DNA from 2 places in the Mesorhizobium sp. M0870 genome. Region 2 is predicted to be linked to the other one. Evidence: predicted binding sites of a transcription regulator. Region 2 holds the regulator's gene; the other holds the start of a gene.

Region 1 (16,257 bases), on a different contig from region 2:
GCTGATTCGGATTGAGCTTCTTGAGGATCGCGTTTTCCGGATCCTCGGGCAGCAGGCTTTCGAGCTTGGCGCCGATCTGTTCGAGCAGCGGCCGCGACTTGGCCTCCGTGACCCAGGCTGGTGCCTTGGCACCGGCCAGCCAGTTGAAGAACAGCAGGGCGACGGCAACGACCAGGATGCCGCGCGCGGCGCCGTAAAGGAAACCGAGCGTACGATCGAGTGCGCCGATCCTGGAATCGATGATCCAGTCGGCTAGCTTCATGGTGATGACCGAGACGACGATCAACGCGATGATGAAAACCACGCCGGCGGCCGCCGCCATGGCGACCTTTTCATTCTCGATGTAGGGCGCGAGGTAAGGCACAACCGGCTTGTAGAAGAAGAACGCCGCCGCTGCCGCCGCTGCCCAGGAGACGACGGACAGGACTTCGCGCGAGAAGCCGCGAACCATGGCGAGCATCGCCGAGACCAGAGTGAAGCCGACGAGAATTCCGTCAAGCAGCGTAATCGGCATGTCTTTCGCCCCACTCCATGAGCCGCATTATAGCGCGGAGCATCGGGTTCTGGGTCCGATGCTCTAATCTTCTTCGTCCACGCGGCTTCGGCGTGAGCCGGCTATGCGTGCCACGAGGTCGGCAAGCTCGGTCGGCTGGAAAGAACCGGCCCCGATCCCCCCGGCCAGTTCCCCGCTGCCCGAGGGCAGAACCGCGCTTCCAAAACCCAGCTTTTCGGCTTCCTTGAGGCGCTGTTGCGCATGCGCAACCGGCCTCACGGCGCCCGAAAGGCTGATTTCGCCGAAATAGACGCAATCGGCGGGAAGGGCAAGACCGGTGAGCGAGGAAACCAGGGCGGCCGCCACTGCCAGATCGGCCGCGGGCTCCGAAATCCGGTAGCCTCCGGCGACATTGAGATAGACATCGTGAGTGCCGAAGCGCACGCCGCAATGGGCTTCGAGAACCGCCAGGATCATCGACAGCCGGGCGCCGTCCCAGCCGACGACGGCGCGGCGCGGCGTGCCGAGCGAGGAGGGTGCGACCAGTGCCTGGATCTCGACCAGCACCGGCCTTGTCCCCTCCATGCCGGCGAAAACCGCCGCCCCCGGCGATTTGGCATGGCGTTCGCCAAGGAAAAGCTCGGACGGATTGGCGACCTCGCGCAGGCCCTTGTCCGACATTTCGAAGACGCCAATCTCGTCGGTCGGTCCAAAACGGTTCTTCACCGTGCGCAGGATGCGATAGTGATGGCCGCCTTCGCCTTCGAAGTAGAGCACGGCGTCGACCATGTGCTCGACGACGCGCGGCCCGGCGATCTGGCCTTCCTTGGTGACATGGCCGACCAGCACGATCGCCGCCCCTGTGGATTTCGCATAACGGATCATCGCCTGGGCGGCGGCGCGCACCTGTGTGACGGTCCCAGGCGCCGAATCGGCAAGGTCGGTCCACAGCGTCTGGATCGAATCCAGGATGACGAGATCAGGCCGCTTGCCGTCGGCGATCGTCGCCAGGATGTCCTCGACATTGGTCTCGGCGGCAAGTTCCACCGGAGAAGAGGCGACGCCAAGCCGCTGCGCCCGCAGCCTGATCTGCGCGACCGCCTCTTCGCCGGAAACATAGACGATGCGATGGCCTTTTGATGCCAGCGCCGCGGCCGCCTGGGTGAGCAGCGTCGACTTGCCGATGCCGGGGTCGCCGCCGACCAGCAACGCCGAGCCGCGCACGAAACCGCCGCCGGTGGCGCGGTCGAGTTCGCCAATGCCCGAGATGATGCGCGGCGCGTCCTCGATATCGCCGGACAGCGTGGTCAGCACCACCGCGCGGCCCTTGCGGGCATTGCGCGTGTTGGCTGGTCCCGAGCCGATGCCGCCGGACGTGCCTTCCTCGACCAGCGTGTTCCACTCGCCACAGGCATCGCATTTGCCGGCCCAGCGCTGATGCACCGATCCGCAACTCTGGCAGATGAATTGGACGCGTGACTTTGCCATTACGTCGCCGCAGGCTGAAAATTGGGAAAGCGGGGCGTTCCTTCACACCCCCCTCTGTCCTGCCGGACATCTCCCCCGCAAGGGGGGAGATTGGCAGTTTTGACTACAGCACCATCTCTGCCACGTCGGCGATTGGCGAAATCGGTAACGACATCCAATCTCCCCCCTTGCGGGGGAGATGTCCGGCAGGACAGAGGGGGGTGTGACAGAGCGCGACGGTAGGTCAAAAAGCTACTCGAACCTTTCCGGCAGATGATGCTCCTCGGCGAGGTCGGAGAAGCGGGTGAACTCGCCCTGGAAGGCAAGGCTGACGGTGCCGGTCGGGCCATGGCGCTGCTTGGCGATGATCACTTCGGCCTTGCCCTGGACCTCGATCATCTTCGTTTCCCAGGCGAGGTGCTCGGGCGTGCCTTTCTCCGGTTCCTTGTTCTTGATGTAATATTCCTCGCGGTACACGAACAGCACGACGTCGGCGTCCTGCTCGATCGAGCCCGATTCGCGCAGATCGGACAGCTGCGGATGCTTGTCGTCGCGGCTTTCGACCTGACGCGAGAGCTGTGAGAGGGCGATGATCGGCACGCCCAACTCTTTGCCGAGTGCCTTCAGTCCGGTGGTGATCTCGGTGATTTCCTGGACGCGGTTCTGCGACGCCTTGGCGGACGAACCCTGCATCAGCTGGATATAGTCGATGACCATCAGGTCCAGCCCGCGCTGCCGCTTGAGGCGGCGGGCGCGCGCCGCGAGCTGGGCGATCGAGATACCACCCGTCTGGTCGATGTAGAGCGGGCGCTTGTGGTTCTCCTGCGTGTAGGCGACAAGCTTGCCGAAATCGGCTTCCGTCAAATCGCCGCGCCGGATTTTCGAAGATGGTATCTCGGTCTGCTCGGAGATGATGCGGGTGGCCAGCTGCTCCGACGACATTTCGAGCGAGAAGAAGCCGACGACGCCGCCATTGGCCGCCTTGACCGAACCGTCGGCCTGCTGGGCAGGCTCATAGGCGGCCGCGATGTTGTAGGCGATGTTGGTGGCCAGCGACGTCTTGCCCATGCCTGGGCGGCCGGCGATGATGATCAAATCGGATGGCTGCAGGCCGCCCATGCGGTGGTCGAGATCGCGCAGGCCGGTGGCAATGCCGGATAGGTGACCGTCGCGCATGTAAGCCGCACTGGCCATGTCGACGGCGTTCTTCAACGCATCGGAAAAACTCTCGAAGCCGCCATCGTAGCGGCCGTTTTCGGCCAGCTCGAACAGGCGGCGTTCGGCGTCCTCGATCTGTTCGCCGGGCGCCATGTCGACCGGCGCGTCATAGGCGATGTTGACCATGTCCTCGCCGACGGTGATCAGCGCGCGGCGCGTCGCAAGGTCATAGATGGCGCGGCCATAGTCGGTGGCGTTGACGACGGTAACGGCCTCCACCGCCAGCCGCACGACATATTGCGCCATCGTCATGTCGCCGACTTTCTCGTCGGCCGGCAGGAAGGTTTTTAGCGTTATCGGCGTCGCGACCTTGCCCATGCGGATGAACTCGGACGCCACCTCAAAGATCTTGCGGTGCAGCGGCTCGTAGAAATGGCTGGCCTTGAGGAAGTCCGAGACGCGGTAGAAGGCATCGTTGTTGACCAGGATCGCGCCGAGCAGCGCCTGCTCGGCCTCGATGTTGTTTGGCGCTTCACGATAAAGCGGTGTTTCCGCGACGCCGAATTTTCGCGCTGCTTCTGCCATGATGTCCCCGATTTCGATCCCGGCTTCTCGATATCAGAACGTGACAAGTCCATGCTGACTTATCTGCACCAGTGCCTGTCCAATCAGCTTTGATACCCGCGATTCACAGCCGAGTTTTTTCGGTGGAAAGAATCACAATTGACTCGAATCGAAAGAACGATTGTAGCGCATCTACAGGGAGAACAAAACGGGAAAACAAGAATGGTGCCCTGTGCAGCCATCCCGCTCAAAGCTGACCGAGTCGCCCCTCGATGAACCGGCGTTCCGCCGGTTGCCGGGTCAACTCGATCGCCCGCCGGTAGGAGGTCCTTGCCGCTTCGGTCAAGCCAAGCCTGCGCTGCATTTCTGCTCGCGCCGCGTGCGCCAGATGGTAGCCGTCCAGCCCGCCTTGTCCCATGGCCGCCTCGATTGCCGCCAGTCCGGCCTGCGGGCCGTCGCGCATGCCTATGGCCGCGGCGCGGTTGAGTGCCACGACCGGCGAGGGGTCGACGCGGCCGAGCACATCGTAAAGCGCGACGATTTGTACCCAGTCGGTCTCCGCCGTGCCTGCCGCCTCGGCGTGGACGGAAGCAATGGCCGCCTGCAGGATGTAAGGTCCGATGCGGCGCGAGGCGATCGCCCGACCGATCAGGCCGTCGGCCTCGGCGATCAGCGAACGGTCCCACAGCGTGCGGTCCTGATCCTCTAGCAGGACAAGGTCGCCGCTGGCGTCGACCCGCGTCGCGCGCCGCGCCTCGTGCAGCAGCATCAGGGCCAGCAGCCCTTGCGCCTCCGGCTGGTCGAGCAGTTCGACCATCAGCCGGCCGAGCCGGATCGCCTCGGCGCACAGATCGGCCCGCGTCAGGTTCGGCCCCTCGGTTGCCGCGTAACCCTCATTGAAGATCAGGTAGATCACCTGCAGCGCACTCTCGAGACGCGCCGGCAGGTCGTCGCGGTCCGGCACTTCGTAAGGGATGGCCTCGTCGCGGATCTTCGCCTTGGCCCGCACGATGCGTTGCGCAATGGTCGGTGCCGGCGTCAGATAGGCGCGGGCGGTCTCTTCGGTGGTCAAACCACCCACTTCGCGCAGGGTCAGGGCGATGCGTGCATCCGGCGCCAGCGCCGGATGGCAGCAGACGAAGATGAGCCGCAATTCATCGTCCTGGATGTCTTCCGGCATGGCCGGCTCCGGTGTCGGCTCGGCCAGAGCCGTGAGCTCGGGCAGAGCCCCGGCCAGCCGCGCTTCCCGGCGCCAGCGGTCGATGGTCCTGAAGCGGCCGGCCGAGACCAGCCAGGAATAGGGATTGGCCGGCACACCCTGGCGCGGCCATTGTTCGGCGGCAGCAGTGAAGGCCTCATGCAAGGCCTCCTCCGCCGCGTCGAAACCGCCGAGCAGGCGGATCAAGGTCGCCAGCACGCGCCGCGCCTCGGTGCGGTAGGCCGCCTCCAGGGCGTCGCGCGGGCCGGCGGTGCTCACAGGACCGGCGGCGGCTGGCTGAAGTCGACGACCGGACGGACTTCGATAAAGCCGATCGTTGCCAGCGGATGGCCGCTCGCCACCCGCACCGCTTCATTGAGATCACGGGCTTCGATGACGATGATGCCGCCCAGGATTTCCTTGGTCTCCATGAACGGGCCGTCGACCGAAGACATCTTGCCGTCGCGGACCTGCACGGTCATCGCCTCTTCCGGCAACACCAGGGCCTCGGCGGTTACGAAGTGGCCGCTGGCCCTGAGCACCTCGTCATATCCGGCGCATTCGGCCAGCACGGCGTTGGCTTGCGGGCTGCCGCCGAACAGCGTCTTGGGGTGGTAGTAGATGAGACAGGCATAACGCATGGTGGGTTTCCTTTTCCAGGATTGTCTAGGGTTCTTGGGATCAGGCGTCGAGGATCGGTGCGAAGCCGCCGTGGACCCGGCGCTGGTTGTCGTAGGGCATGGTGTCGGCATACATGCGCGGATCGGCAATCACCTTCTTCCAGGCGTCGTCACGCACCTGCTTCGACGGCCATTCGACCCAGGCATAGACGACAACCTCATCGCCCGTCGCTTTCACGGCGCTGCGGTAATCGGTGATCTCGCCGTCGGGAACATCGTCGCCCCACGCCTCGACGACGCGGGTTGCGCCATGTTCCTTGATCACCGCGGCCTGCTTCGCCGCCACGGCAAGGTAGGCTTGCTTGTTGGCGGCCGGCACCGGCACCAGCGAGCCATCGATATAGCCGGTCTTGCCGGTCGTGTTCAGGTCGATGAACGGCGTGAAACCGCCGATGATCATGCGCTTGCCGTCAAAGGGCATGGACGCGCCGATCTCCGCCATGCGCGGGTCGCTCATCATCGTCTGATAGGCAGCGTCCGCCGCCGCCTTGTCCGCGTATTCGTGCCACGAAAAGGTGATGACCTCATCCGGCTTTGCCTTCACGGCTCCCTTGAAGTCGGTGATCTTGCCGCCGGGCACGTCGTCGCCCCATCCCTCGACCATCCGGGTGGTGCCGAACTCCTTCAGCACCGATGCCGCCTTGGCGACATGCTTGCGATAGGCTTCCTTGTTGGCGGCGGGCACCGCGGCGACAAATCCTGCGATATAGCTCATTGCGTCTCTCCTGTTGGCTGATGGCGTTTGACACTCTTGGCGTCTCGAAAGATCCGAGAACGCCAATGGTCGAACGGCACGGCCTGGATTCGACATCGCTCCGAATTTTTCTTCGGAGCGGTTCGAAACGCCACTGCCGCCTATTCGGAACCCAGCCTGTCGCCCCAGTCCAGCCGCCGGGCGAGCTTGAAGTCGGCGCCGTCGCGCTTGGTGAACAAGCGCTCGGCGGCGGTACCGTCGTCCTGGCAAAGCTTGAGCAGAACCTTGCCGGAGCCGGATTTCGGCGGCGCAAGAACCCGCGCCTGGTGCGAAGTGGGCCGTTCTCGGGAAGCCGCGACATAGATGAACTTCTCGTCTTCCCACGGCACGTCGGCATCCTTGGCCAGCCGATGCAGGCGCGAGCGGGCGACGCGGCGGGAAAAATGGCACCAGTCGGGCTGGATCAGCGGGCAGGGCGCCTGATGCGCGCAAGGCGCTAGCACATGCGCGCCCGCCTCGATCAACTGCCGGCGCACGGCAAGGATGCGCTGCCAGCCGGCAGGGGTGCCCGGCTCGACCACAAGCAGCGTGTCGGCGGTGAGTTGCCAGAGGCGGTCGATGAGCTTCGGCAGTGATGCGGGAGCGATTTCATCGAGCACATAGGCGCAAGTGACCAGATCGGCCGACTTGAGGTCGGCAAGGTCGATGGTGGCATCACCCGCCAGCCACCTCGTCTGGGCGGCAATCGCACCGGCGGCAAGTGTCTCGCCGACCTTGCGTACCGCCGCACTGGCTTCGAACAACACAGCCTGTTCGAGATCGGGCCACAGCTCAGTCGTGGCCCAAAGCGCAGTACCAGGACCTGCGCCGACATCGAGCAGGCTCTTGGGTTGGAAGGCGGGCTTGGCATCGCTCAGCGCATCGAGACTGGTGCGGATCGCGGCATAGGTCGCCGGCAGCCGCGTCGCCAGATAGGCTTTCACCGCCAGATCCTCGGCCATGTGCAGACGGCCGTCGCGCAATTCGGCACGATAACGGTCGGACAGCGTTTTTGCCGCTTGTTTGAGTACAGCCAGCGGAACGTTTTCGAGCAAGCGCTCGACACCTTGGCGAAGGGATGCCGGCAACTCCATCTCACGCGCCCCGCGGGACGAGAAGGATCACGGAAGCGCCGGCAATGCAGAGCGCCGCGCCGGCAAAATCCCAGCGGTCGGGGCGCACGTCCTCCACCAGCCACAGCCAGCCAAGCGATGCCGCAATGTAGATGCCGCCATAGGCGGCGTAGGCGCGACCGGCGGCTGACGTGTCGACCAGCGCCAGCAGGAGGCCGAACAGGGCAAGCGAGCCGAGGCCGGGAAGAAGCCAAAGCGGCGACTTATCCAGCCGCCACCAGGCCCAGAACGAAAAGCAGCCGGCGATCTCGGCCAGAGCGGCGGCGGCATAGAGGACGTAGGTCATGAAAAAGGTCCCGCGACGGTCACGGGACCTTTTTCAGTGCAGGCGCCGGCAATGGCAAGCGGCAATGCTATTCCTGGTCCGCAACCTTGCGGCGACGAGCCGGCTTGGCGGTCGGACTCTTTTTGACGGGAGCCGTTTCACGATGCCCCATATCGCGCATCTCGAGCGCCTTTTCGCATTTGGCCATGTAGTCGCGCGACATCGGCAGCGTATCGTTCTTCTTGGTGATCTGGATCTGGAAGATGACCAGGTCCTGCCAGCGGAAGGCGGCTTCCGAGGCCGCCAGATAGAATTCCCACATGCGGCAGAAGCGCTCGTCATAGATCGCCTTGGCCTTGTCGCGGTTGGCAGCGAAGCGCTCGCCCCAGTGCTTCAGCGTATCGGCATAGTGGAGCCGCAGGATCTCGACGTCGGTGACGACCAGGCCCGACTTTTCGATCGCCGGCATGACTTCCGAGAGCGAAGGGATATAGCCGCCCGGGAAGATGTATTTGCGGATGAATGCGCTGGTCGCCCACGGCACGCCGGAACGACCGATCGTGTGCAACAGCATCACGCCATCGGGCTTGAGCAGCGTCGCGCTCTTGTCGAAGAACGTACGGTAGTGGTTGACGCCGACATGCTCGAACATGCCGACCGAGACGATGCGATCGAAACGCTCGTTGAGTTCGCGGTAGTCCTTGAGCTCGAAATGCACGCGGCTTTCCAGCCCTTGCGCGTGCGCCCGGTCGGTGGCGACGCCATGCTGCTCGGTCGACAGCGTCACGCCCTGCACGTCGACGTCGAACGCTTTGGCGAGGTAGAGGCCAAGCCCGCCCCAGCCGGAGCCGATGTCGAGCACCGTCTGGCCGGCTTTCAGCCGGAGCTTGGCGGCGATGTGGCGCTTCTTGGCGGCCTGCGCTTCGTCCAGCGTCATGTCCGGCTGCTCGAAATAGGCGCAGGAATACTGCATGTCCTGGTCAAGGAAGAGCCGGTAGAGGTCGCCCGACAAATCGTAGTGGCGCTGCACGTTGCGGCGCGAGCGCGAGGCGGTGTTGATCTGCTGCAGGCGGCGGAAGGCGTGGCGCAGCCCTTCGATGGCCTTCGACCAGGTGGCGTCGATGCCGCCGCTGCCCATATTCTGGAAGGCGATGCGCATCACGCCCAGCACGCCGCCTTCGAGGATGTCGAGTTCGCCGTCCATGTAGGACTCTGGCACTGCCAGCATCGGATCGAAGGTGATGGCGCGCTCGGCATGCGCCGTCTTGATATGCATGTGCACCGGTTCGCCGCTGCCGTCGCCGAAAATCACAGCCGAGCCCTTGGGGCCGGTCACCTTGAGATTGCCGGTGCGCACCAGGCGGTCGAGAACGCGCTTCAACAGAATATTCATGACCAAATGTCCCCTCTCGGCCAGACAGGCTGCCTTGGCGCGTGACCGCGAAAATCGGTATCGATTTCGCCGGGGGTCTTGCGCCGAACCAAAGTTGCACAGCGTGCTTTGCGCGGCCAAAGGACGCGCTACGCCATAGTCTGCAACAATATATAGGGGTTCGAAAAGTTCCATTTGGCACAAAAATGCCCGGGCGAGAGACCCGGGCATTGGTCCAGCATGGCTGGATGACGGCAAAGTGATCGGAGCTTGGCTTTAAGTCGTGATCAGCCCATGGCTCCAATCGTCTTGCGAAGTGTGATCAGGCGTTGTCTTCGCCGCCCTCGAACTCGGTGTTCGGATCGAAGAAGTTCTCCGGCCGGGCGTTGTCGTTGATGTCGTCGCCATAGATGGCTTCGGCAGTGGTCAGTGTCTCGCCCTTGGCCTGGCGCTCGGCTTCGTCGGCCGTGCGGGCGATGTTGAGCGTGACGGTGACCTCGACTTCCGGATGCAGCGCGATCGCCACATTGGTGACACCGATGGTCTTGATCGGCTGGTTGAGCAGGATCTGGTTGCGGTTGATCGAGAAACCTTCCGCCGTCAGCAGATCGGCGATGTCGCGGGTCGAAACGGAACCGTAAAGCTGCCCGGTTTCGCCGGCGGAGCGGACGGCGATGAAGCTCTTGCCGTCGAGCTTTTCGGCGATCTGGGCCGCTTCCGACTTGCGCTCGAGGTTACGGGCTTCGAGTTGGGCGCGCTGGCCTTCGAACTTCTTCTTGTTGGCTTCGTTGGCGCGCAGCGCCTTGCCCTGCGGCAGCAGGAAGTTACGGGCAAAGCCGTCCTTGACCTTGACGGTGTCGCCCATCTGGCCGAGGCGGGAAACGCGTTCGAGAAGAATGACGTCCATGGTTTTGTTCCTTCGGTTGGGCGCCAATCAATCGATGAGATCGACGCCGAATGTCTCTGGAACAGGTCAGGAAGCTTGAGCGCCCGGGGGCGCTGGTGTCGCTGTCCTGCCTGTCGCGGCAGTTAGAGGTTTTTGACCTCAACCCGGGATTTGATGTCCAACCCTGCGGCGCCCGTCGCCGTGGGAGAGGAGCGGGCGGCGAGCCGCCCGCATTGACGCTATTAGCGAACCACGTAGGGCAGCAGGCCGAGGAAGCGGGCGCGCTTGATTGCCTTGGCGAGTTCGCGCTGCTTCTTCTGGCTGACGGCGGTGATGCGCGACGGCACGATCTTGCCGCGCTCGGAAATGTAGCGCTGCAGGAGACGCACGTCCTTGTAGTCGATCTTGGGCGCGTTGGCGCCTGAGAACGGGCAGGTCTTGCGGCGGCGATGGAACGGGCGCCGGGTCGGGATCTGATTGATGTCGACCATTATTCTGCACCCCCTTCAAAGCCTTCGCGCGGACGGCGCGGACCACGATCGGCACCGGCGTCGCCGAACGAGCGCGGCGGACGATCGCCACGGTCGCCGCGATCACGGTCGCCGAACGAGCGCGGGCCACGATCGCCACGGTCGCGGTCGCCGAAGCCGCCGCGTTCCGAGCGCTCTTCGCGCTTCTGCATCATGGCCGACGGGCCTTCCTCATGCGCCTCGACCTTGATGGTCAGGAAGCGCAGCACGTCTTCGGACAGGCCCATCTGGCGCTCCATCTCGTTGAGCGCGGCCGCTGGGCAATTCAGGTCCATCAGCGTGTAGTAAGCCTTCCGGTTCTTGTTGACCCGGTAGGTGAGGGACTTCAGTCCCCAATTCTCGACCCGGCCGACGGACCCGCCATTCGCGGAGATGACACCCTTGTACTGTTCGACAAGAGCATCGACCTGCTGCTGCGAGAGGTCCTGCCGGGCAAGAAACACATGTTCGTAAAGAGCCATTATGTCTTATGCCTTTCTTCGTTTCTCTCCCGGTTCCCGGCGGCAAAAGCCTCTGCAACTTCTCTGACCCGCAAACCCTCGAAGGGGCAGGGGGAAGAAAGGAGCATAACGAGACGGTCGAGAGCGGAGACACGGGAGGCGGAAGCACTTCCGGCTTCACACGAAGGTTCTAAAAAACCTCCGGCCCTCCGTTCAGCCCCCAGCAAGGACCGGCAGATTGCGGGCGTCTATATAGCAATCCGACCGTAAAGCAAGGGCAAGCGGCATTCCCGTGTGTCCCACGTGACGATCGGGGAGCAGCAACGGCGGAAGTTGTGGTTTCCGGGAACCACGTCTTAACCACACTAGAAGGTTGTGTGGAGTTGAAGCCCAGCCGTCAACGGTCGATTCATCATGGAAGGCGCAAAAGCCCGGACGACCGCACAAAAGCGGCAAGCATTTCCGGGGGTAAGGATGCTTCTCGACAAATTCTGGCGCTCGAAGAGCGGCAATTTCACGCTTGTGCTGGCACTGGGTTTGCCGGTCATCCTGACAGCAGTCGCTTTCGCAACCGATGTCTCGACCCTTATGCGGGCCAAGAGCAATTTGCAGAACGCTCTCGATTCGGCAAACCTTGCTTCCTCGCACCTTGGCGATCTCGACATCACCCGCAATGACGCTTTCAACCGCTATTTCCAAGCCAACATCGTCGGTCATGGCGAGCTCGGCAATGCGCAGGCGACGTTGACTGTCGACAAGGGCGTCAACTTCGTCAAGACAAAGGCGGTTGCCTCGGCGGACGTCAATCTCAACTTCGCCTTCCTGTTCGGCGACAGCAAGCGCATCGTCGTCGATGCCTCGGCGGTCGAATCGAACAACCAGCTCGAAGTCGTGCTGGTGCTGGACAACACCGGCTCGATGGCCGGCGCGCGCATGACGGCGTTGAGGACGGCGACAAAATCGTTGCTCGACACGCTCGAAGCGGCGAAATCGCCGACGCGCAAGATCCGCGCCTCGCTGGTTCCTTTCGTAACCGCTGTCAACGTCAATGGCGACGGCTTCGATCCGTCCTGGATCGACATGGACGGCAAGTCCTCGACCAACGGCGTCAATTTTCCCGTCATCGACGGCAAGCGACCGAACCACATGGCGCTTTTCAAACAGCTCAAGAAGACCGGATGGACCGATGCCGGATGGAATGGCACCGGATGGAAGGGTTGTGTCGAGGCGCGGCCAGGCGCTTACAATATCTCCGACACGCCACCCGACACGGCCAAGCCCGACACGCTGTTCGTGCCGTACTTTGCGCCGGACGATCCCGAAGACGCCCAAAAGCCGTCTGGCGCCTATGGCAATTCGGACAAATACTACAACAACTCCTACCTCAACGATGTCAGCGACAAAACCAGGCTTGCCCAGTCGGGCATCAACATTCTGGGCATCGATCTCAGCAACCTGCTCGGCAACCTCATCGACCTTTTGTCACCCGATGACAGGGCTGCCAGGGAAAAGATCGCCAAATATGTTGCGCCCGCCAAGGAACTCATCACCGAGACCGGCTCTCCCATCACTATCGGCCCGAACCGTGCGTGTCCGACCCCGGTGGTCGCCCTGACCGACGATTTCGACAAGCTGCGCAAGGCAGCCAGTCAGATGACCGAGTGGAACGGTTCGGGCACCAATGTCTCCGAGGGCCTGTCATGGGGTATGCGGGTGCTGTCGCCCGCCGCGCCCTACACCGATGGAGCGCCGTGGAAGACGCCCGGCATCAGCAAGATCGTGCTGTTGCTCACCGACGGTGAGAACGTCGTCTATGGCGCCAGCCAACAGCCGACGAAGTCTGACTACACATCATATGGCTATCTGGCCGGCGGTCGTTTCGGATCGGATAACCAGACGACGGCGGCACGCAACGTCGATGGCTGGACCAAAAGCGTCTGCACCCAATTGAAGGACCAGGGCGTGCAGATCTACACCATGGTGCTGCAGTCCGACACCGCAGCCAACCGTGCGCTTTACAGCGCCTGCGCCTCTGATCCGAGCGGCTATTATGCAGTCAACGATCCGACCAAATTGCCGGACGTCTTCCAGCAGATTGCCAACAAGTTCTCAAAGCTGCAATTGACGAACTAAAGGCGGTCTCAACTCGTATGGGCGGCGACAATCTTGTCGACCGTTTCGGGGAAGAAGTCGGGTGCCGCGTGGCGTTTGCCGAACATCATATCGTACTGCAGCAGGCGGAAATCGCGGATCGCCGGATCGATCTCCTTTTGTCGCGCCCAATCGGGCGTGGCTTCGCCAGCCGGCGTCAGCAGAAGATTGCGGTCGACGACACGGTAGCGTTCGCTCATCTCGCCCAGGAAGCCGGTGTAGTAGGGATGGCTGATCCCGGCCGTTTTCAGGATATGATAGGGCAGGAAGGCTGGGCTGACGGCACCCATGTGCTCAGCCGGTCCGGTGCGGTTCGACCAGATGACCAGCGGCGTCTCGTGGTGTTCGAGGGCGGCCTCGGGCGACGCTTCCTTGCGCGGCGCGACATTGTCCTTGAGGAAGCCGGTTTCGACGTAGACCGGCCCCAGCGGCGGCAGATGATCGCCGAAGAAGGCGATCACGGTGGGACGGGAGCGTTTCTTCGCCCATTCGACCAGGCGTTCAAGGCCGCGATCCGCATCGGCTGAACCCTCGGCATAGCTAAGCAGCGATTCGCGCGCCCATTGGCTGATCGGCGCCTTCACCGTATGCGTCGGATTGTAATAGCGGTTCGGCTCGTAAGGACCGTGGTTTTGCAGGCTGACGGCAAAGAAGAACACTGGCTCGTCGCTGGCGTCGGCCTCGCTGATGATCTCGTCGGTCATCGCCGCGTCCGATGCCAGCGGCCCGCGCTTTTGCATGGGCGGCAGCGTCTCTTCCGACTTGAAGTCGTTGAAGCCGAAATCGGCGTAGACCGCGCCACGGTTCCAGAACCAGTTGGTGCCGGGATGGATGGCGCGCGCCCGGTAACCCTGGCTCTTGAGGAAGGTTGCCAGCGAAGGCGTCGGCGTGCGCACATATTGCTGATAGGGGATGCTGCCGGCCGGCAGGAAGGCGTTGGAAAAGCCGGTCAGGGCCTCGAACTCGATGTTGGCGGTCATGCCGCCGAATTCCGGCGAGAACATCGAGCCCGAGCGCAGCGCCCGCACGTTGGGGATCGGATCGGGCGTGATGGTGACGCCGGGCAGCTTGGTCGGATCCCAGAAGGATTCGCTCATGACGATGATGATGTCGGGCTTCTCGGCCGGCACCGAGGCGGTTACATCAGGTCTGCCGATCGCCGCGATCGCTTTGTCGGTATAGCCTGGCGGCGCCGAGACATGCGCCATCGGCACATTGAGGGCGAAGGCCAGCGCAAAACCGTTGGAGGCATAGTTTTCCTTCTGGTCCCACATGATCGGGATGATCTGCAGCCGGTCCCTGGTCCAGGAGAAGGTGGCGTAGTCCATGATCGAAACGAAGAAGGCGAGCAGCGGCACGGCCAGCGTCAGCCGGGCAAGGCGGCCCTTGCGGCTGAGCGCGGGAACCTTGCGGCGCCACAGCCGCCAGCCGTAGACGAGCAGTGACAGGCCGGCGACGATGCCGACGACCATGGCGAGCGCGGTCATCGGCCGGTCGCGCACCAAAAGCGGCAGCAGCGCGAAGATCTGGCGGGCATAGAGGAAATCGGTGGGATAGAGCGGATCGCCGAGATAATGCGACTTCTGGTGGCCGACGAAGGCAAGGGATAGCGTCAGCGGCGCGACGATCATCAGGCTCTGATGGCTGCGGCCGAGCACCGCATCGAGGCCGATCAGGATCAGCGCGAAGACGACGATGGTGGTCCAGCCGGGCTTCAGCGGCTGCAGGAAGAAGGAGACGGTGCCAGCAAAATCGCCGCGCACGATCAGTTCGATCGCAAACACCAGGACGGCCGCGATCGCCAGGCTGACAAGCCCATAGCGCACGACCGGCCATCTCCTGCCCGGCAGATAGCCGGTGGAGGGGTCGTCTTCCAGGAACTGTGGCGCGGGCTTGCCGGCGCGTTTGTAACTCTTTGCCACTTAAACTTCCCCACCCAGCGACAAACACGTCACTCGATTGTCATGGAATTGTCACGCAAAGCTAGCGCCTGTGGCCAAAATAAGAAGAGCCAGCAAACGAATCGTGAGCGGTTTTCATCAGGAGTGATCGCCAAAAAGCCTTTCGGAACAGGCACTCGGCGGATGAGGCGGCCGTCGGGCAGGGTCGAACCGGGCTTGACTTGGCGCCCCGCCATGCCTCACAGGCAAGAAAAACCCGTCTTCAGGCAAGCAAAACCAGCCCTTGGGAGCCCTCGCATGGCCGTCGCATTCACCTTTCCCGGACAAGGCAGCCAGGCGGTCGGCATGGGCAAGGATCTCGCCGACGCCTTCCCCGAAGCGCGCAGGGTCTTCCAGGAAGTCGACGACGCACTTGGTGAGAACTTGTCGAAGCTGATCTGGGAAGGGCCGGAAGAGGCGTTGACGCTGACCGCAAACGCGCAGCCGGCACTGATGGCGGTGTCCCTGGCCGTGGTCCGGGCGCTGGAATCGCGCGGCTTCTCGCTGAAAGGCAAGGTCACCTATGTCGCCGGTCATTCGCTGGGCGAATATTCGGCGTTGGCCGCTGCTGGCTTCGTTTCGGTTGCCGATGCCGCCCGGTTGCTGCGCATACGCGGCAATGCCATGCAGGCGGCGGTGCCGGCCGGCGAGGGCGCCATGGCGGCGATCATCGGATTGGAACAGGCCGATGTCGAAGCAGCCTGCACCGAGGCATCCAAAGGGTCGGTCTGTCAGATCGCCAACGACAATGGCGGCGGTCAGCTGGTTATTTCCGGAACCAAGGCTGCGGTCGAACTGGCGGCGAAACTGTGCACGGAAAAGGGCGCCAAGCGAGCGCTGATGCTGCAGGTTTCCGCGCCTTTCCACTCCGCGCTGATGGCGCCCGCGGCCGACGTCATGCGGGAAGCCCTGGCCGGCGTGACAAAGAATTCGCCGGTGGTTCCCGTCCTATCCAATGTCACGGTTAGCCCGACCAGCGATCCGGACGAGATCGCCCGCCGCCTGGTCGAACAGATAACCGGCCGCGTGCGTTGGCGCGAGACGGTGGAGTGGTTCGGCGCGAACGGCATCACCACGCTTTACGAAATCGGCGCCGGCAAGGTGCTTTCAGGATTGGCGCGGCGCATCAACCGCGACATTGCCACCGCGTCGGTCGGCTCCGCGGCTGAGGTCGAGGCAGTGCTGGTGGCGCTTCGTTGAGCTGCGCAACTTGAATTCACCGGCGCATGACCACATACATGCATCGC
Region 2 (16,257 bases):
CGGGCGTCTCGAAGACGTAGTCGCTCCAGGCTGATTCAGGAACCTGGCCGGCCAGATAGCATTCCAGCAACAGGCTCTGCTCGGGATTGAGTGGCCTTGGCGCGCGCTGGTCCAGCCCCAGCGAGTGAAACAGGTTTCTTGTCAGGTCCGAGACGGTGAAGTGGATCGACATCTGCAATCTCCCTTTGGTCCTTCAACGCGGAAGGCCCGGCAAAGGTTTCGAACGCCTGGCGATAATGGCGCATTGATCTCGGTCCGTTGCGTTGCAAATCCTCGGCCACGGTCAGGCTTGCGCTTTCTTTCGAGGTTCGTCTCAATCTTGAAATAAAAATGTAATATCGAATTTACATGAGGTAACGTAGTACAATAGACAATAGGTCCTTCAGGTTGAAACTCTTTAGATTATTAGAAATTACTCATGTAGCTGAAGCTTGCTGAAGTCATGGGCTCTAAATTCCAGGTTCTCCGCAAAAAGGACCAAGTTGTCCCGATGATCCGTTTCTGGCCTTCCATGGTGATCGCATTTATTTCACTGGCGGCAGTTTTGTTCGGTACGCTTTCGTCCTACGCGGACAGCTGCGGCGCGATCAGAAGCCAGTTGCTTTCGGCTGGCCGCAGCGGCGGGGCAAGCCCGGAGCTTGCCCCGTTGCGCCGGCAACTTGCAGCCATCCAGACTATCGAGAGACAGCGCCAGTGCACGGCGAAAAGTTCGCTTGGTGGTCTCTTCAACGCCTGCGCCGATCTCGCCAGGAGCCGCTCGGATGTGCAGCGCCGGATCGCTGCCGCCGGGAATTCGGGCCGCGACACAGCGGGCCTGCAGGCGCGCCTCGTCGCGCTTGGCTGTGCGCCTTCAGCAAAGCAACGGCCTGTGCGCGCCGCGCCCAGCACCCAATCGGCGACCACCACGTTCGCCGGCAATGCGATGCTGTTTTGCGTGCGTCTGTCGGACGGGTATTTCTTCCCGGCGCCAAAGTCGCAGTTCGCCGCCAGTGGCGATCTTAAGGAGACGGTCGATCAATGCCGTTACATCTGCGATGACCCCAGCGTCGACCTCTACACGTTGAGCGACGCCAGCCTCGAAACCGACCAGATGACCGCGCTCGACACGCGCAAACCCTATACCGAGCTGCCGGCAGCCTTCAGATATCGCGATGATGCGAATTTCAAGGCATGCGACGTCAAGCGCTACTACCAGCGGGTCACCGAACTGCGAGCCAGGACCGTGACGCCCGCCAACATGCGCAACGCCATTATTCCGCTGCCGACGGCGAAGCCGGATCTCGGCACGGTTGCGGCCGTCGCCGGGATCGATGCCGAAGCCCCAGGTGCGGCCCAGCACCTTTCGATCGAGGCCGGCGAGCGGCCGGTGCGCGTGGTCGGCCCGGCATTTTTCCCGGCCGAATGATCGCCGGTCTTCCCCGATCGGCGATCACCGGTGGCGGCGTGCGTGCTGCGATGCGGTTGCGCGATCCCTCTGGAACAGAGGGGCACTCACGGCGTTGTGATCGACATCAGCCGGGAGGAACGCCGTGGCTACGTTCAGGGAAATGCGGGTGCTGGAGATCGTCGAGGACGACTCGCTGACCACCGAACAGAAAATCGCCGAACTGCGCGAGATCGAATCCGAGGCGCGTGGGTTGCAGCGGGCTGCCTCGGAGGGTCCAATGGACGACGATGACGGTTGGCAGGAAGATCTGCGTCAGGTTCGTCTTGCACTCGACAAGCTCGGAGCGAAGGAGCCGAAAAAAGGCGCTGCTTCCCTGTGAAGGCCGGGTAACCGAGCTATCCGCGGATCGCGTTTTGTTTGATCGAATCCCGCTTTTAGAGACCCGCTCCAATCTAATCACAGACCATGCGAGCTCTCTTGCCGGGCTCGCTGACGTTCCTGCAGGTCAGCGGCTTCGCCGGCGCCGATAGGGACGCCGACGCAGGCAACCTCGTCTGGTGCCGTCTCGGTGCGGCATGGCTGACCTTGCGCTCGGAAAAACGCCGGGGTGGCTGCGGCGCCACCGGAAAAGCGCCGTTTTCGACCTCGGATTGGCCGTAGTCGACATTCGGTGGCGGCCGATCCCAGATGCGCCGGACATCGAGCGGTCTCGGGATGACGACCGTGCCGTCATAACTGCGAGAGCAACCGCCGCCGAAAAGCAGCGCCAGCCCCATGAAAAAAGGCACAATCCGTCCAAGCATCAGCAATACCCCTGCCGTTGCTTATATAGCGGGTTCGACCCTGCCGACAACCGGGCGGATGAAGCAGACCCTGCCGCCCAATCCTGTCTAACCAACCGTTAAGGTTAGCGGATCCTTAATGCTTCTCGGGCACATTCCGCCGACGAACCGCGGAGGAGGGTTCGGCCTTGGTTTTCGGGGTGGGGACGGCATGGCGGAAGCGAACGAAACAATCGGCGCGCGCGGCAAGCGCGAGCCTCGCAGATCCACTGCGCATGGCGATGATGCATCATCGTCCGCCTCTTGCATGGATTCGAACGATGCGCTTCGCCAACTCGTTGAAGCCGGTTCCGACTGGATCTGGGAGACCGACGCCGAACTGCGCTTCTCCTGGCTTTCGCAAAACTACCAGGCAGCCACTGGCACCGATCCGGCAAACGTGCTCGGCCGGTTCCGCTTCGACTTCCTCAACCAGGTCCTTAACGGCGATCGCAGTGGCGCCGCGCATCTGGAGGATCTGCAGGCGCACCGGCCTTTTCGCGACTTCGTCTACGAACTCAAGGGTGGCAACGCCGACTGTCGCTGGGTCTTGACGTCAGGCTTTCCGAAGTTCGACGACGAAGGAAGATTTGCCGGTTATCGCGGCATCGGCCGCAACGTCACGGCACTGGCGGGCGCCTTCAAAGATCCGGGGCCGGGACCATCGGCCTACGGCGAGCCCGACCAGCATCTGGCCGACCTCGAGCGGACCATGGACGCCATGCATATGGGCGTCGTGCTTCTCGATGCCAGGCTCGACACGCTGATCATCAACAAGGCCTATCGCGACCTCTCGAGGATTCCGGACGGCGCTGTTAGCGTCGGCGCTCCGTTCAGCCTGTTGATGGAGCTCAACCGCCGCAGCGGCATCTATGGCGACATCGACGAACAGCAATGGCAGCGCTACCTCGCCACCCGCCTCGACGAGATTCGCGCCGGATCCGTCGCGCCGCGCGAATTTGTCCATGCCAACGGCAGGACGATGATGTTCTCGGTGACGGCGTTGTCCGGGGGCAGGCGGCTGCTGACCTATTATGAGGTTACCGAGATCAAGCAGCGCGATGCGGAGATCAAAAGCGCCAATGCCAAGATCGCAGAGACCTTCGCCAGTCTCCGCACCATGGTCGACCAGATGCCGATCGGTGTCCTCGTCCTCGACGCCAATATGCGCGCGGAGATCATCAACCGTGCTTTCTATGATTTCTGGCAGATCGACGCCCGGCGCGCCGAGATCGGCTGCAGCTTCCGCGATCTGATGGACGCCAGCCGCGACATCGATCCGTTTGGTGCCGACGATGCATCATGGCAGCGGCATGTGGCAGAGCGCGAGGCGGAAATCAGGGCCGGGATCGCCGCCTCGCGGCAGTTCCCGCGCAATGACGGCCGCACCCTGATCTCGTCGATGGCGCCGCTGGCCGGCGGCAAGCGGCTGATCTCCTATGTCGACGTCACCGACATGAAGGACCGGGAGGCCGAACTTGCCGACGCGCTGGAGAAGGCGCGGCTGGCGGAGGCGGTGATCAACGCCGTCAAGGATCCGATCTTCGTCAAGGACGACCATCTGCGCTTCGTCTTCGTCAACGAGGCGTTCGCCGCTCTGTTTGGCCAGACGCCGCAAGCCATGCTCGGCAAGCCCGGCGGCGATTTCCTCCCGGCGAACGCTGTCGCGCTTTTCGAGCAGAGCGAAGGTGAGGTCCTTGCGACCGGGCGGCCGTACGAAGTGGAAGAGAATTTCGAGGTCGATGGCGCCAGCCGATCGCGCATCGTGAGGAAGAGCCGCGTCGGCATGGCCAGCGGCCGCGACTATGTTGCCGGCTTCCTGTTCGACATTTCCGACATGAAGCGCCGCGAGACCGAGGCGCAGGATGCGCGCAAGCATCTCGCCAGCGTTCTGGAATCCTTGCCGGCCGCCGTGATCATCTACGATAGCGACGACAGGTTCGTGTTCGCCAACCGCAAGATCCAGGATACGCTGCCGGCCTTGAAGCCGGCATGGCAGCCCGGCTGCACATTCCGCGAGGCACTCGTTCTGGGCCATGCGAACGGCTATTTCCGCAACAGCGGCGATCCACAAGTCGACCAGCTCTACGACAGCGACCATGACCGCTGGCTGGATGCGATCCTCGCCCGCTACCGCTTGCCCAATTCCTGCTACGAGCGTCATAACCCCGACGGCCGCTGGTACCAGGTCTACGACATGCGGACCGATGATGGCACCTTCATCGGTGTTCGCGTCGACATCTCCGAGATCAAGAGCCGCGAGGCGGCATTGCGCGATTCGATGCGCCAGATCGACCTGTTCCGGCACGTGATGGACGAGTTGCCGGTGGCCGCCTTCATCAAGGCGCAGGACCTGAGCATCGAATTCGTCAACAAGGCCTGGTGCGCGATCACCGGCTTGGCCAAGGAGGATGTCATCGGCCGCACCGACCGGCAGTTGTTCGGTGCGCAGGACGCCGATGGCTACAGCCATGACGACACGCAAGTCGTCGTGACGGGCGCCGTCAAGGAGGTCGAGGAACCCGTCACCCATCGCGACGGTACGGTTCGGCAGTTGATGACGCGCAAGAGCCGCCTGGTGACGCTGGACGGGTCGGTGCATCTGGTCGGTTCGAGCACCGACATCACCGACGTCAAGGCGCGCGAGCGTGCGCTGGAAGAAAGCATGCGCGAGAACGAGGTGTTCCGCAGCCTGATCGACAACGTGCCGGTATCGATCTACGCCAAGCGCTCCGATCTCCGGCAGTTCTATGTCAACAAGGGCTGGTGCGATCTCACGGGCTTCCGCAAGGAAGAGGCTATCGGCAAGACCGACATCGAGATTTTCGGGCCGGATGGCGAGGCTTTCGTCAATGGCGACCTCGCCGTGCTGCGCACCGGCGAAACCCAGGAGGTCGAAGAGACGGTGACGTTGGCCGACGGCAGCGTCAGGCATCAATTCGCCCGCAAGGGCGCGATGATCGCCTCCGATGGCTCGCTCTATTTGATCGGCTCGACCACCGACATAACCGAGCTGAAGATGCGAGAGGCCGAACTGCGCGAGGCGCGTCAGCGCGCCGTGCTCGCCGACCGCGCCAAGTCGGAATTCCTCGCCAATATGAGCCACGAGATCCGCACGCCGATGAACGGCGTGCTCGGCATGGCCGAACTGCTGGCCAAATCGGACCTCGACCCGAAGCAGAAGACGTTTACCGACATCATCGTGAAATCGGGCAATGCGCTGCTCACCATCATCAACGACATCCTGGACTTCTCCAAGATCGATGCCGGTCAGCTGGTGCTCGATCCGGCGCCCTTCAATCTGGCCGAGGCGATCGAGGACGTGGCGACGCTGGTGTCCACACGGGCCAAGGAGAAGGATCTCGAGCTGATCGTTCGTGTCGAGCCTCGGCTCGAGAGCCTGTTCGTCGGCGATGTCGGCCGTATCAGGCAGATCGTCACCAACCTGCTCGGCAACGCGGTGAAATTCACCGATGAAGGCCATGTGCTGGTCGACGTCACCGGCGAGAGCGTTCCAACCGGAACGAAGCTGACGATCTCGGTCACCGATACCGGTATCGGTATCCCCGAGGAAAAACTGAAACTGGTGTTCGAGAAATTCAGCCAGGTCGACACCTCTTCGACGAGGCGACACGAGGGGACCGGTCTCGGCCTCGCCATCACCTCGCGGCTCGTCGAGCTGATGGGCGGCGATATCGGGGTCGAAAGTGCGGAAGGCAAGGGCTCGACTTTCTGGTTCTCGGTGACGCTGCCGAGGGCCGGACAGCAGAACGGACAGCGCATCATGCCGATCGACGTGACCGGTGCGCGTGTGCTGATCGTCGACGACAATGCCGTCAATCGGGCCATCCTGACCGAACAGATGACATCGTGGACGTTCGATTCCTGCGCGGCCGAAAGCGGCGCCGAAGGCCTCAAGGTGCTGATCGCCGCCGCGGCCTATGGCGTGCCGGTCGACTGCGTCGTGCTCGACTACCAGATGCCTGAAATGAGCGGCGCCGAAATGGCGCGGATCGTGCGCAACACCGCCGGTCTTGCCGGCACGCCGATCATCATGCTGACCTCGGTCGACCAGTCGCTCGCCAACACCAGCTATCGCGATCTCGGCATCGATGCCCAGCTGATCAAGCCGGCGCGCTCTTCGGTGCTGCTGGAAACGCTGGTCGCCACCATCCAGCGGCATCGCCACAATACTGGCGACACGCAGCCGCTCGCGGCCGACGCCACTCCAGGCAATGTTGCGCGGCCGCAGCCCTCGGCACCGTCCGAACAGCGGGCGCTGCTGCAGCCGCCTTCGATTCGCCCCCGGCCACCGGTGGCGGCTGGCGGCGACAGGCTGGATATCCTGGTGGCCGAGGACAATGAGGTGAACCAGATGGTGTTCACCCAGATCCTCGGCGAGACCGGTTATGGTTTCGAGATCGTCGGCAATGGCCGCAAGGCGCTCGACGCCTTTGGCCGGCTCAACCCGTGCATGATCCTGATGGATGTCTCCATGCCGGAGATGAACGGTCTCGAAGCAACCGCCGCCATTCGCCGGCTGGAGGAAGAAACCGGCACGCATGTGCCGATCGTCGGCGTCACCGCGCATGCGCTGAAGGGCGACCGCGAGCGCTGCCTGGAGGCAGGCATGGACGACTATCTGCCCAAGCCGATCAGTCCCCGGGCGTTGCTCGAGAAGGTCGAGCGCTGGGTCGGCGCCAGCCGGCAGGCGCAGCGCAACGCCGGATAAGGCCGGCTCTGCCCGAGTGCCGGGAATACGGCGAAGATTCGCGCCCCTGTCAGCGGCCAAGACTATGGTGCGATCGCACCATATGAAAGGCGGCATCCAGCCGAGACAATGGCGACATACGAATTCCGCTCTTCCCAGTTACGGGCGGGAGCAGCGACCGCCGGCATGAGACAGCGTCAACCTACCCCAACGGACCTGTTTTCGGCGATGGCCCGGCCACGACACCGTCTGGCTGAGAGCAACGCGCTCCCGTCCGGCTTTTCTTCATAAAGGCCGGCTGATCTCCAAATCGCCGGCCAGCCTCGACCGAATCGAGCAAGTCCCTGATTCCGGTGACAAAGCCGGGCTGCGTCGGGAGTGCCGGCCAGGCGGCATTCTGCTCATCCCGATGACGCGTTACCGGGGTGACATCAAACTGTCATGCGACTGTTATAATCGAAGGCTATTGGCCTCAGCGGGTGCCGACTGACGAGCGCCGAGAGACCATCTTCCGAACAGGAGCAGGCCACATGAAGAAATTCCTCTATACGGCGTCGGCCGCTGCGCTTGCGCTCGCCGCGACGTCCGGCTTCGCCGCTGCGCGCGACCAGATCCAGGTCGCCGGGTCATCGACCGTGTTACCTTATGCCAAGATTGTCGCCGAGCAGTTCGGCGAAACATTCACCAACTTCAAGACCCCGGTCGTCGAATCCGGCGGCAGCGGCGCGGGCATCAAGGAATTCTGCAAGGGCGTCGGCGAAGACACAATCGACATCGCCAACTCGTCGCGTCCGATCAAGGCGGACGAACTCAAGTCCTGCGCCGACGCCGGCGTGAAAGAAGTCCAGGAAGTCCGGATCGGCTATGACGGCATCGTCTTCGCCACCGACATCAAGGGCCCGGATTGGGCGCTGGTTCCCGCCGACATCTACAAGGCGCTCGCGGCCAAGCTGGTCGTCGACGGCAAGCTGGTCGACAATCCGAACACCAAGTGGAGCCAGGTCAATCCGAAGCTGCCCGACTGGGACATCGCCGCCTACATTCCGGGCGAAAAGCACGGCACGCGCGAAGTGTTCGAGACCAAGCTCCTCGATGCCGGCTGTGACAAGGCTGCTCTCAAGGCTGCCGGCATTGCCGACGACAAGGAAATCGGCAAAACCTGCATCGCCATCCGCAAGGACGGCAAGGCCGTCGACATCGATGGCGACTATACCGAGACGCTCGCCCGCATCGACTCCAACAAGACCGGCGTCGGCGTGTTTGGCCTCGCCTTCTATGAAAACAATGCCGACAAGCTGAAGGTCGCCACCGTGGAAGGCATCGTGCCTTCGACCGAGACGATCGCCAGCGGCAAGTATCCCGTCTCGCGCCCGCTGTTCTTCTACGTCAAGAAGGCGCATCTGGGCGTCGTTCCCGGCCTCAAGGAATATGTCGAGTTCTTCCTTGACGACCAGATGGTTGGCCCGGAAAGCCCGCTCGCCGAATACGGCCTCGTTGCTGCACCGGATGCCGAGCGTCAGGCCCAGCGTGACGCTTTCGCCGCCGGAAAGTCGATGTAATCAGCTGCCGAACCGGGGTGCGGGCCAATCCCGCGCCCCGGTTTCATCGCAGGCCGCAATGGCGGCTGCGTAAGAATTTCTCTTGGGGTGGGTCCATGTCGTCCTTGCTCGTACTGGCCATCGTCGTTGCCGTCGGCCTGGTTGCCTTTTTCATCGGCCGGCAACGTGCCGCGGCCCAGGACAATGGCAAGGTCAAGCCGCATTCGCGCGCCCATTATCATGGCTGGTGGGCCTTCCTGCTCGCCGTTCTGCCTGCTCTTTTGCTGCTTGCCGTCTGGACCGTCGGGTCTTCCATCTATCTGGACCGACACATTCACGCTGCCTTGCCCGAGCGCACCGTCGACAGCAAGGTTGCCAGTGAGGCACTGGACGTCAGCCTGGTAAAGAGCCTCGCCAGGGGCCTGCGCAAACTCGATGCGGGCACACTGGCCGCAATGCCTGCCAGCTTTGCCGAGTTGCAGCCGCTGCTCGCCGCCAAGGGTGTGGCACTGGCGAGCGACACGCAGGATTACATGATCCCGATCGCCGTCGAGGCGAACAAGGTCCAGGACCGGCTCGGCCTGTTCGGCGCCATTGTCATTCTCGTTTCCTCGATCGCCGGCGCCTTCTATGCGCTCAGGCAGATCGAGCCGCGCGCCAGGGCACGCAACAATGTCGAGAGGCTGATGCTGTGGGGGCTGCTTGCCGCCTCCACCATCGCCATCCTGACCACCATCGGCATCGTGCTTTCGATGCTGTTCCAGACGATCACCTTCTTCGAAAGCGTCTCGCCGATGAGTTTCTTCTTCGGCACCGTCTGGGATCCGCGTTTTGCCGCTGCCGGTTCGGGCGGCAGCCAGGGCCAGTTCGGCCTGATCCCGCTTCTTGCGGGCACGCTCTACATCGCCGCCGTCGCACTGCTGGTTGCGGTGCCGGTGGGGCTGATGTCGGCTGTCTACATGGCCGAATACGCAACGCCCAGGGTGCGCTCGGTGGTCAAGCCGGCGCTTGAACTGCTGGCCGGCATACCGACCATCGTCTACGGCATCTTCGCCGTCGTCACGCTTGGGCCATTCCTGCGCGACCTGTCCGCGGCACTGACCGGCGGTTCGCCCTTCATCCAGGGCCAGAGCATCTTCACCGCCGGCCTGGTCATGGGCGTCATGCTGATCCCGGTCGTGTCCTCTCTTTCGGACGACATCATAACCGCGGTGCCGCGCGCCATGCGCGACGGGTCGCTCGGCCTCGGCGCGACCCGCTCCGAGACGATCAAGCGGGTGATCCTGCCGGCTGCACTGCCCGGCATCGTCGGCGCCGTCCTGCTGACTGCCTCGCGCGCTATCGGCGAAACGATGATTGTCGTGCTGGCGGCGGGCGTCGCCGCCAACCTCACCATCAACCCGTTCGAGGCGATGACGACCATCACCGTCAAGATCGTCAACCAGCTCACCGGCGACCTCGAGTTCAATTCGCCGCAGACGCTGGTCGCCTTCGCGCTCGGCCTGACGCTGTTCGCGCTGACGTTGGTGATGAACATCGTCGCGCTCTACATCGTGCGCAAATATCGGGAGCAGTACGAATGACCGACATTTCCATGGATACGATGGTCAGGGCGGCGGCCCATCCGCGCCGCGACATCGGCCTGAAGGCCCGTTACGCTGCCGAGCGCCGATTCCGCATCTATGGCGTCGTGGCGATTTCCGTAGGCCTGGCGTTCCTGGCAATCATGCTGATCACCATCGTCTCGAAAGGCTACACCGCCTTCTGGCAGACGACGGTATCACTGCCGATCTCGTTCGACGAGAAGGTGATCGATCCTTCCGGCAAACGCGCAACCGATCCGAGCGTTCTGATCAAGGCGAATTATCGCAAGCTCGCCGAAAACGCGCTGGTGGCCAAGCTCGGCATCAATCCCGACGACAAGCCGGCGATCAAGCAGCTCAAGGGCTTCCTGTCGGAAGGCGCCCGCGTCCAGTTGCGCGACATCGTTGCCGCCGATCCGTCCGTGATCGGCACGACGCGCGACGTCAACATCCTCGCCGCCGCCAATCTCGACTCGGCTTTCAAGGGTCAGATCGACCTCAGCGTCGAGGAAGCGCGACGCAAGGTCTCGGACCAGCAGATCACCTGGATGAACAAGCTCAAGGCCGAGGGCGCGATGGCCGAGCACTTCAACAGCGGCCTGTTCACCTACGGCGCCTCCAGCCGCCCGGAAACCTCGGGCATGGGCGTGGCGATCATCGGCTCGTTCTATATGATGGTGATCGTGTTGCTCCTGGCGCTGCCGATCGGCGTCGCCGCCTCCATCTATCTGGAGGAGTTCGCCAAGAAGAACCGTTTTACCGACCTTATCGAGGTCAACATCAACAATCTGGCCGCAGTGCCGTCAATCGTCTTCGGCTTGCTCGGCCTCGCGGTGTTCATCAATTTCCTGGGCATGCCGCGCTCTGCCGCCTTCGTCGGCGGCCTGGTGCTGACGCTGATGACGCTGCCGACGATCATCATCGCGACGCGAGCCGCACTTGCAGCGGTGCCGCCGTCGATCCGCTCGGCAGCTCTCGGTCTTGGCGCCTCCAAGATGCAGATGGTGTTCCAGCACATCCTGCCGCTTGCCGCGCCCGGCATCCTCACCGGCACCATCATCGGTCTGGCGCGTGCGCTCGGCGAAACCGCGCCTCTGCTGCTGATCGGCATGGTCGCCTTCGTCGCCGATCCACCGACGACGCCTTTCGATCCGGCCACCGCGCTGCCGGTGCAGATCTATATGTGGGCGAACGAGGCCGAACGCGCCTTCGTCGAGCGTATGTCCGGCGCCATCATCATCCTGCTCGTCTTCCTCATGGCCATGAACATCACCGCGATCGTGCTTCGGCGTCGGTTCGAGCGGCGCTGGTAGAAAAAAGGCATCTTGGTATGAACATCATGACCGAACAGTCCCTTGAAAACGCAGTGGGCGACAAGATGAAGTCGAACGAAGTAATCAAAATGCGCGGCGACAAGGTCGGCGTGTTCTATGGCGAGAAGCAGGCGCTGTTCGACGTCGATCTCGACGTCCGCCTGAACCAGGTGACGGCGCTGATCGGCCCCTCCGGCTGCGGCAAGTCCACCTTCCTGCGCTGCCTCAACCGCATGAACGACACCATCGATTCAGCACGGGTAACCGGCAAGATAACGCTCGACGAAGAAGACATCTACGACAAGAACATCGATGTCGTCGAACTCAGGGCGCGCGTCGGCATGGTGTTCCAGAAACCCAATCCGTTCCCCAAATCGATCTACGAGAACGTTGCCTATGGTCCGCGCATCCACGGATTGGCCAAGCGCAAGGCCGACATGGACCAGATCGTAGAGTCGAGCCTGAAGAAGGCGGCGATCTGGAACGAGGTCAAGGACCGTTTGCAAGAACCTGGCACGGGTCTTTCCGGTGGCCAGCAGCAGCGTCTGTGCATTGCACGCGCCATCGCCGTGTCACCCGAGGTGATCCTGATGGACGAACCGTGTTCGGCGCTCGACCCGATCGCCACCGCTCGCGTCGAGGAACTGATCGACGAACTGCGTCAGAACTATACCATCGTCATCGTCACCCATTCGATGCAGCAGGCAGCGCGCGTGTCGCAGCGCACCGCGATGTTCCATCTAGGCTATCTGGTCGAGGAGGGCGCCACCGACAAGATGTTCACCACCCCCGACGACAAACGCACCCAGGACTACATCACCGGCCGGTTCGGCTGAGCTCAGGCATACGAGGGACGAAGATCATGGGTGAACATACCGTCGCATCTTTCGATGAGGATCTGGAGCAGATCAGCCAGCTGATCCGCGACATGGGCGATCTCGCCCGCTCGATGGTCAGTGGCTCGACCAGGGCTTTGCTCAATTCGGACAATGCGCTGGCGCAGCGCGTGGTTTCCGATGATGCCATCATGGATGCACGCCAGCGCGAGCTGGACGATCGCGCCATCACGCTGATCGCCAAGCGCCAGCCAATGGCCAACGATCTGCGTGCGGTGGTCGGTTCGATCCGCATGGCCGGCGACCTTGAGCGCATCGGCGACCTTGCCAAGAACATCGCCAAGCGCGTCGGCACTGTCGGGCTGAGTGTCACGCCGCACGACCTTTCGCATTCGATCGACGCGATGGCGCAACTGGTGCTGATCCAGGTGCAGGGGGTCGTCGACGAGTACGCCGCCGCCGACCCGGCAGCGCTTGCCACGCTCAGAAACAATGACGAACGCATCGACGTCAAATACACCTCGGTGTTCCGCGAGCTGCTGACCTACATGATGGAAGATCCCCGCAACATCACGGCGTGCACGCACCTGTTGTTCTGCGCCAAGAACCTCGAGCGGATCGGCGACCACGTGACCAACATCGCCGAAAATGCCTACTATGTTTTGACCGGCACGCAGCTGCCAGCCAATCGTCCGAAGCAGGACGAGACGGCAATGTCCGCGCCAGCGGCATAACAGGGGTGACCAGCCGATGATCGCACCACGCATCATGGTGGTGGAGGATGAGGAGCCGCTAGGCGTGCTGCTCCGCTACAATCTTGAATCCGAAGGTTACCAGGTCGAGGTGGTGACGCGCGGTGACGAGGCCGAAATCCGGCTGCAGGAGAACGTTCCCGACCTTCTCGTGCTCGACTGGATGGTGCCGGCGGTTTCCGGCATCGAACTCTGCCGGCGCCTGCGAATGCGCCCAGAGACCGAGCGGCTGCCGATCATCATGCTGACCGCGCGAGGCGAGGAAAGCGACCGCGTGCGCGGCCTGTCGACCGGCGCCGACGACTATCTGGTCAAGCCGTTCTCGACGCCGGAGTTCATGGCCAGGGTCAAGGCGCTGCTGCGCCGGGCCAAGCCGGAAGTGCTGTCCAGCGTGCTAAAGGTCGGCGACATCGTGCTCGATCGCGAGTCGCACCGGGTCTATCGCAAGAAGAGCGAGATCCGGCTCGGGCCGACCGAATTCCGCCTGCTCGAATTCATGATGCGCCACCCCGGCCGCGTGTTCTCGCGCAGCCAGCTGCTCGACAATGTCTGGGGCGAGACGATTTACATCGACGAACGCACTGTCGACGTGCACGTCGGCCGGCTGCGCAAGGCGGTCAACAACGGCCGCATGCCTGATGTCATCCGCACCATCCGTGGGGCGGGTTACGCGATCAGGGAAGACTAGGTGGCTGTTCCGTCCCGATAGATCGTGACCGGGAAAACTCGATTAGCACGTGGTCGCCAACAGCCGCGAAGAGTGGAATGTTGCACTCGTCTCATCGATGGGGAGCGAGCACGTGACGCTTTGGCCCAAATGCGGTCATTCGAAACCTGATGAGGATGACCGCTCTTGGCGGTACGTCGCCATCTTGCCCGCAGACTCCGACCAGAAAGCCATGCAAGAATAAATTTGAGTTAACTTAGATATACGTTCGTTAAACGACGTGTGTTCTGCATAAATATACGATTTTACTAAATTGCTTCAATTTACATTGAGCCATCACCTCCTTATTCATTATCCGCCTTCCGATTATTGCGGTCTCGGATCGAATGACGATTCCGTGGAACGATCTCGTTCCTTGCAGCGTTGCTTTGGGAGCGGTCGCCGGACCTTTGACCAGGTCGGACACCATGAGGAAGGATTTCTGATGAGCACGGTCTTAAACGCCAAAGGCATCCCTCTTGCCTACACCGGCGCTTCCACTCATTGGTTCTCGGCCACCGGGTCTGGACCGGAACTGCATGGCACCTCCGGCAACGACTCCTTCTGGGGAGACACCGGCGTCACTGTCACGATCCACGGAGGCGCCGGCGACGACTACTATCATCTCTATTCCACCAACAACAAGGTGGTCGAGGATCCTGGGGCAGGGATCGACACGATCGACACATGGATGAGCTACAAGCTCCCTGACAATTTCGAGAACCTCGTCGTTACCGGCACCAACCGATTTGCGTTCGGAAATGCGTTGGACAACATCATCAAGGGCGGGTCAGGTCACCAGACGCTGGATGGCGGCAAGGGAAATGATGTCCTGATCGGCGGCGATGGCGCCGATACTTTCGCCATCTCCAAAGGTAATGGAAGCGATCTTATCTTCGATTTCGGTGCGACCGATGCGCTCCGCCTTAACGGCTACGATTTCACTTCGTTCGATGCCGTCCGTTCACAGATGGTCCAAGTGGAATCGAACGTGATGCTGAACCTCGGATCCGACGAAATCCTGGTGTTCAAGAATACGACCATCGACAAGCTGCAGCCCACCCAGTTCGAACTTCCGATAGACAAGTCCGCAATGACGCTGTCCTTCTCCGACGATTTCAACACGCTGAGCCTTCGGGACGGGCAGGACGGCACCTGGAATTCCAATTTCTGGTGGGGAGCGCCGAACGGCAGCACGTTGAGCAGCAATGGTGAGTTGCAGTGGTATATCGACGCCAATTATGGCCCGACGAGTTCGGTCCATCCGTTCAGCGTTGAGAACGGCGTCCTCACCATCACCGCCGCGCAGGCGCCGGAGGACATCAAGCCTCTGATCAACAACTACGAATACAGCTCGGGGATCCTGACGACCCACGACACCTTCTCGCAAACCTACGGCTATTTCGAAATGCGGGCGGATCTTCCTGAAACAGCCGGAGCCTGGCCGGCGTTCTGGCTGCTTCCGGAGGACGGATCGTGGCCGCCGGAGCTGGACGTTGTCGAAACGCGCGGCCAGGACCCGAACACGCTCTACATGACGGCGCATTCCAATGAGACGGGAGCGCACACGAAGGTTTCGTCAACGGTGAACGTTGCGGATACCGACGGTTTCCACACCTATGGCCTGCTCTGGACGAAGGATGAGCTTGTCTGGACCTACGATGGTGTAAAGGTCGCTCAAGCAGCGACGCCGGCCGACATGCACGATCCCATGTATATGCTGGCCAATCTCGCGGTGGGCGGCATTGCCGGCCAGCCTCCTGACCATCTGGCTACGCCAGCGGAGATGAAGATCGACTACATCCGCGCCTATACGCTGGACGACCTGCAGCACCACCCCTTGGACATCGCCGGCGACCATTCGGTCTAAGCGACGCCCTTATGTTGGGGCCATGAGCCGTTAGGAGCGCGGGAATGATTGCACGGTCTGATCTGCGGGCAGTCTTGAGGCGCGCCATCGCCGATGTCGGTGTTTTTTCGTTCCTCATCAACATCCTGCTATTGGTGATCCCCCTTTATCTGTTGCAGGTCTATGACCGCGTCCTGCCTTCCTCCAGCGTCGAGACGCTTCTTTACCTCTCTGCTATCGCGGTTCTCGCACTCGCCTTTCTCGGTCTCCTCGATGCGGTCCGCTCCGTTTACACGCAGCGCGTTGCAGCCATTGTCGACAACAGACTGGGCGCGAGGACATTCGCCGTCTCGCTGGAGGCTAAGTACGCCGGGGGAGCAGCCCTGCCTCCACTGCGCGACCTTGCCTCGGTATGCGCCTTCATCAGGTCACGTGGCGCGGCGGTCTTGTTCGACCTGCCGTTTGCTCCGTTCTTCCTCGCCCTGCTGTACCTCATCCATCCTTTGCTGTTCTGGCTTACGCTGGCGGGATCTGGTCTGTTGCTTGCGCTGGTCGTGGCAAATCAGTTTGCCATCGGCAAGAATGATGCCTTGTCGGCGGAACGCTCGGCTGTTGCCAGCCTGTCGGAGCAGGCCTTTGCCCGGAATGCAGAGACGCTGCGCGCCATGGGCATGATCCAAAACGCCGCGCGAGTGTGGGGAAGGCACGTGGCGGAGGCGCTAGTCCTGCATGACCGTTCGTCGATGGCCAACGCGATTTTC

What was found. Region 2 encodes PhoB, which activates phosphate uptake and scavenging genes when phosphate is short. Its sites were predicted from a motif close to TGTCATNNANCTGTCAT; they were not measured.
Region 1: a site for PhoB is predicted at 15,031-15,047, ahead of NKH97_RS19865 (LTA synthase family protein). Genes of this name have one in related genera too.

The regions. Positions count from the first base shown of each region.
Region 1 is NZ_JAMYOI010000016.1:24,014-40,270, forward strand. It holds gene NKH97_RS19800 (CvpA family protein) at 1-514, opposite strand, end outside; gene radA (DNA repair protein RadA) at 578-1,981, opposite strand; gene NKH97_RS19810 (replicative DNA helicase) at 2,213-3,703, opposite strand; gene NKH97_RS19815 (RNA polymerase sigma factor) at 3,930-5,159, opposite strand; gene NKH97_RS19820 (YciI family protein) at 5,156-5,521, opposite strand; gene NKH97_RS19825 (DUF1428 domain-containing protein) at 5,562-6,275, opposite strand; gene NKH97_RS19830 (small ribosomal subunit Rsm22 family protein) at 6,416-7,387, opposite strand; gene NKH97_RS19835 (YnfA family protein) at 7,389-7,712, opposite strand; gene NKH97_RS19840 (cyclopropane fatty acid synthase) at 7,780-9,084, opposite strand; gene rplI (50S ribosomal protein L9) at 9,386-9,970, opposite strand; gene rpsR (30S ribosomal protein S18) at 10,192-10,440, opposite strand; gene rpsF (30S ribosomal protein S6) at 10,440-10,940, opposite strand; gene NKH97_RS19860 (pilus assembly protein TadG-related protein) at 11,394-13,052, shown strand; gene NKH97_RS19865 (LTA synthase family protein) at 13,061-14,992, opposite strand; gene fabD (ACP S-malonyltransferase) at 15,269-16,210, shown strand.
Region 2 is NZ_JAMYOI010000020.1:77,083-93,339, reverse strand. It holds gene NKH97_RS22730 (hypothetical protein) at 1-172, opposite strand, end outside; gene NKH97_RS22725 (DUF2865 domain-containing protein) at 491-1,405, shown strand; gene NKH97_RS22720 (hypothetical protein) at 1,530-1,766, shown strand; gene NKH97_RS22715 (hypothetical protein) at 1,840-2,190, opposite strand; gene NKH97_RS22710 (PAS domain-containing protein) at 2,381-6,940, shown strand; gene NKH97_RS22705 (PstS family phosphate ABC transporter substrate-binding protein) at 7,450-8,478, shown strand; gene pstC (phosphate ABC transporter permease subunit PstC) at 8,574-10,040, shown strand; gene pstA (phosphate ABC transporter permease PstA) at 10,037-11,353, shown strand; gene pstB (phosphate ABC transporter ATP-binding protein PstB) at 11,371-12,189, shown strand; gene phoU (phosphate signaling complex protein PhoU) at 12,216-12,923, shown strand; gene phoB (phosphate regulon transcriptional regulator PhoB) at 12,940-13,629, shown strand; gene eglC (endo-1,3-1,4-beta-glycanase EglC) at 14,093-15,517, shown strand; gene NKH97_RS22670 (type I secretion system permease/ATPase) at 15,562-16,257, shown strand, end outside.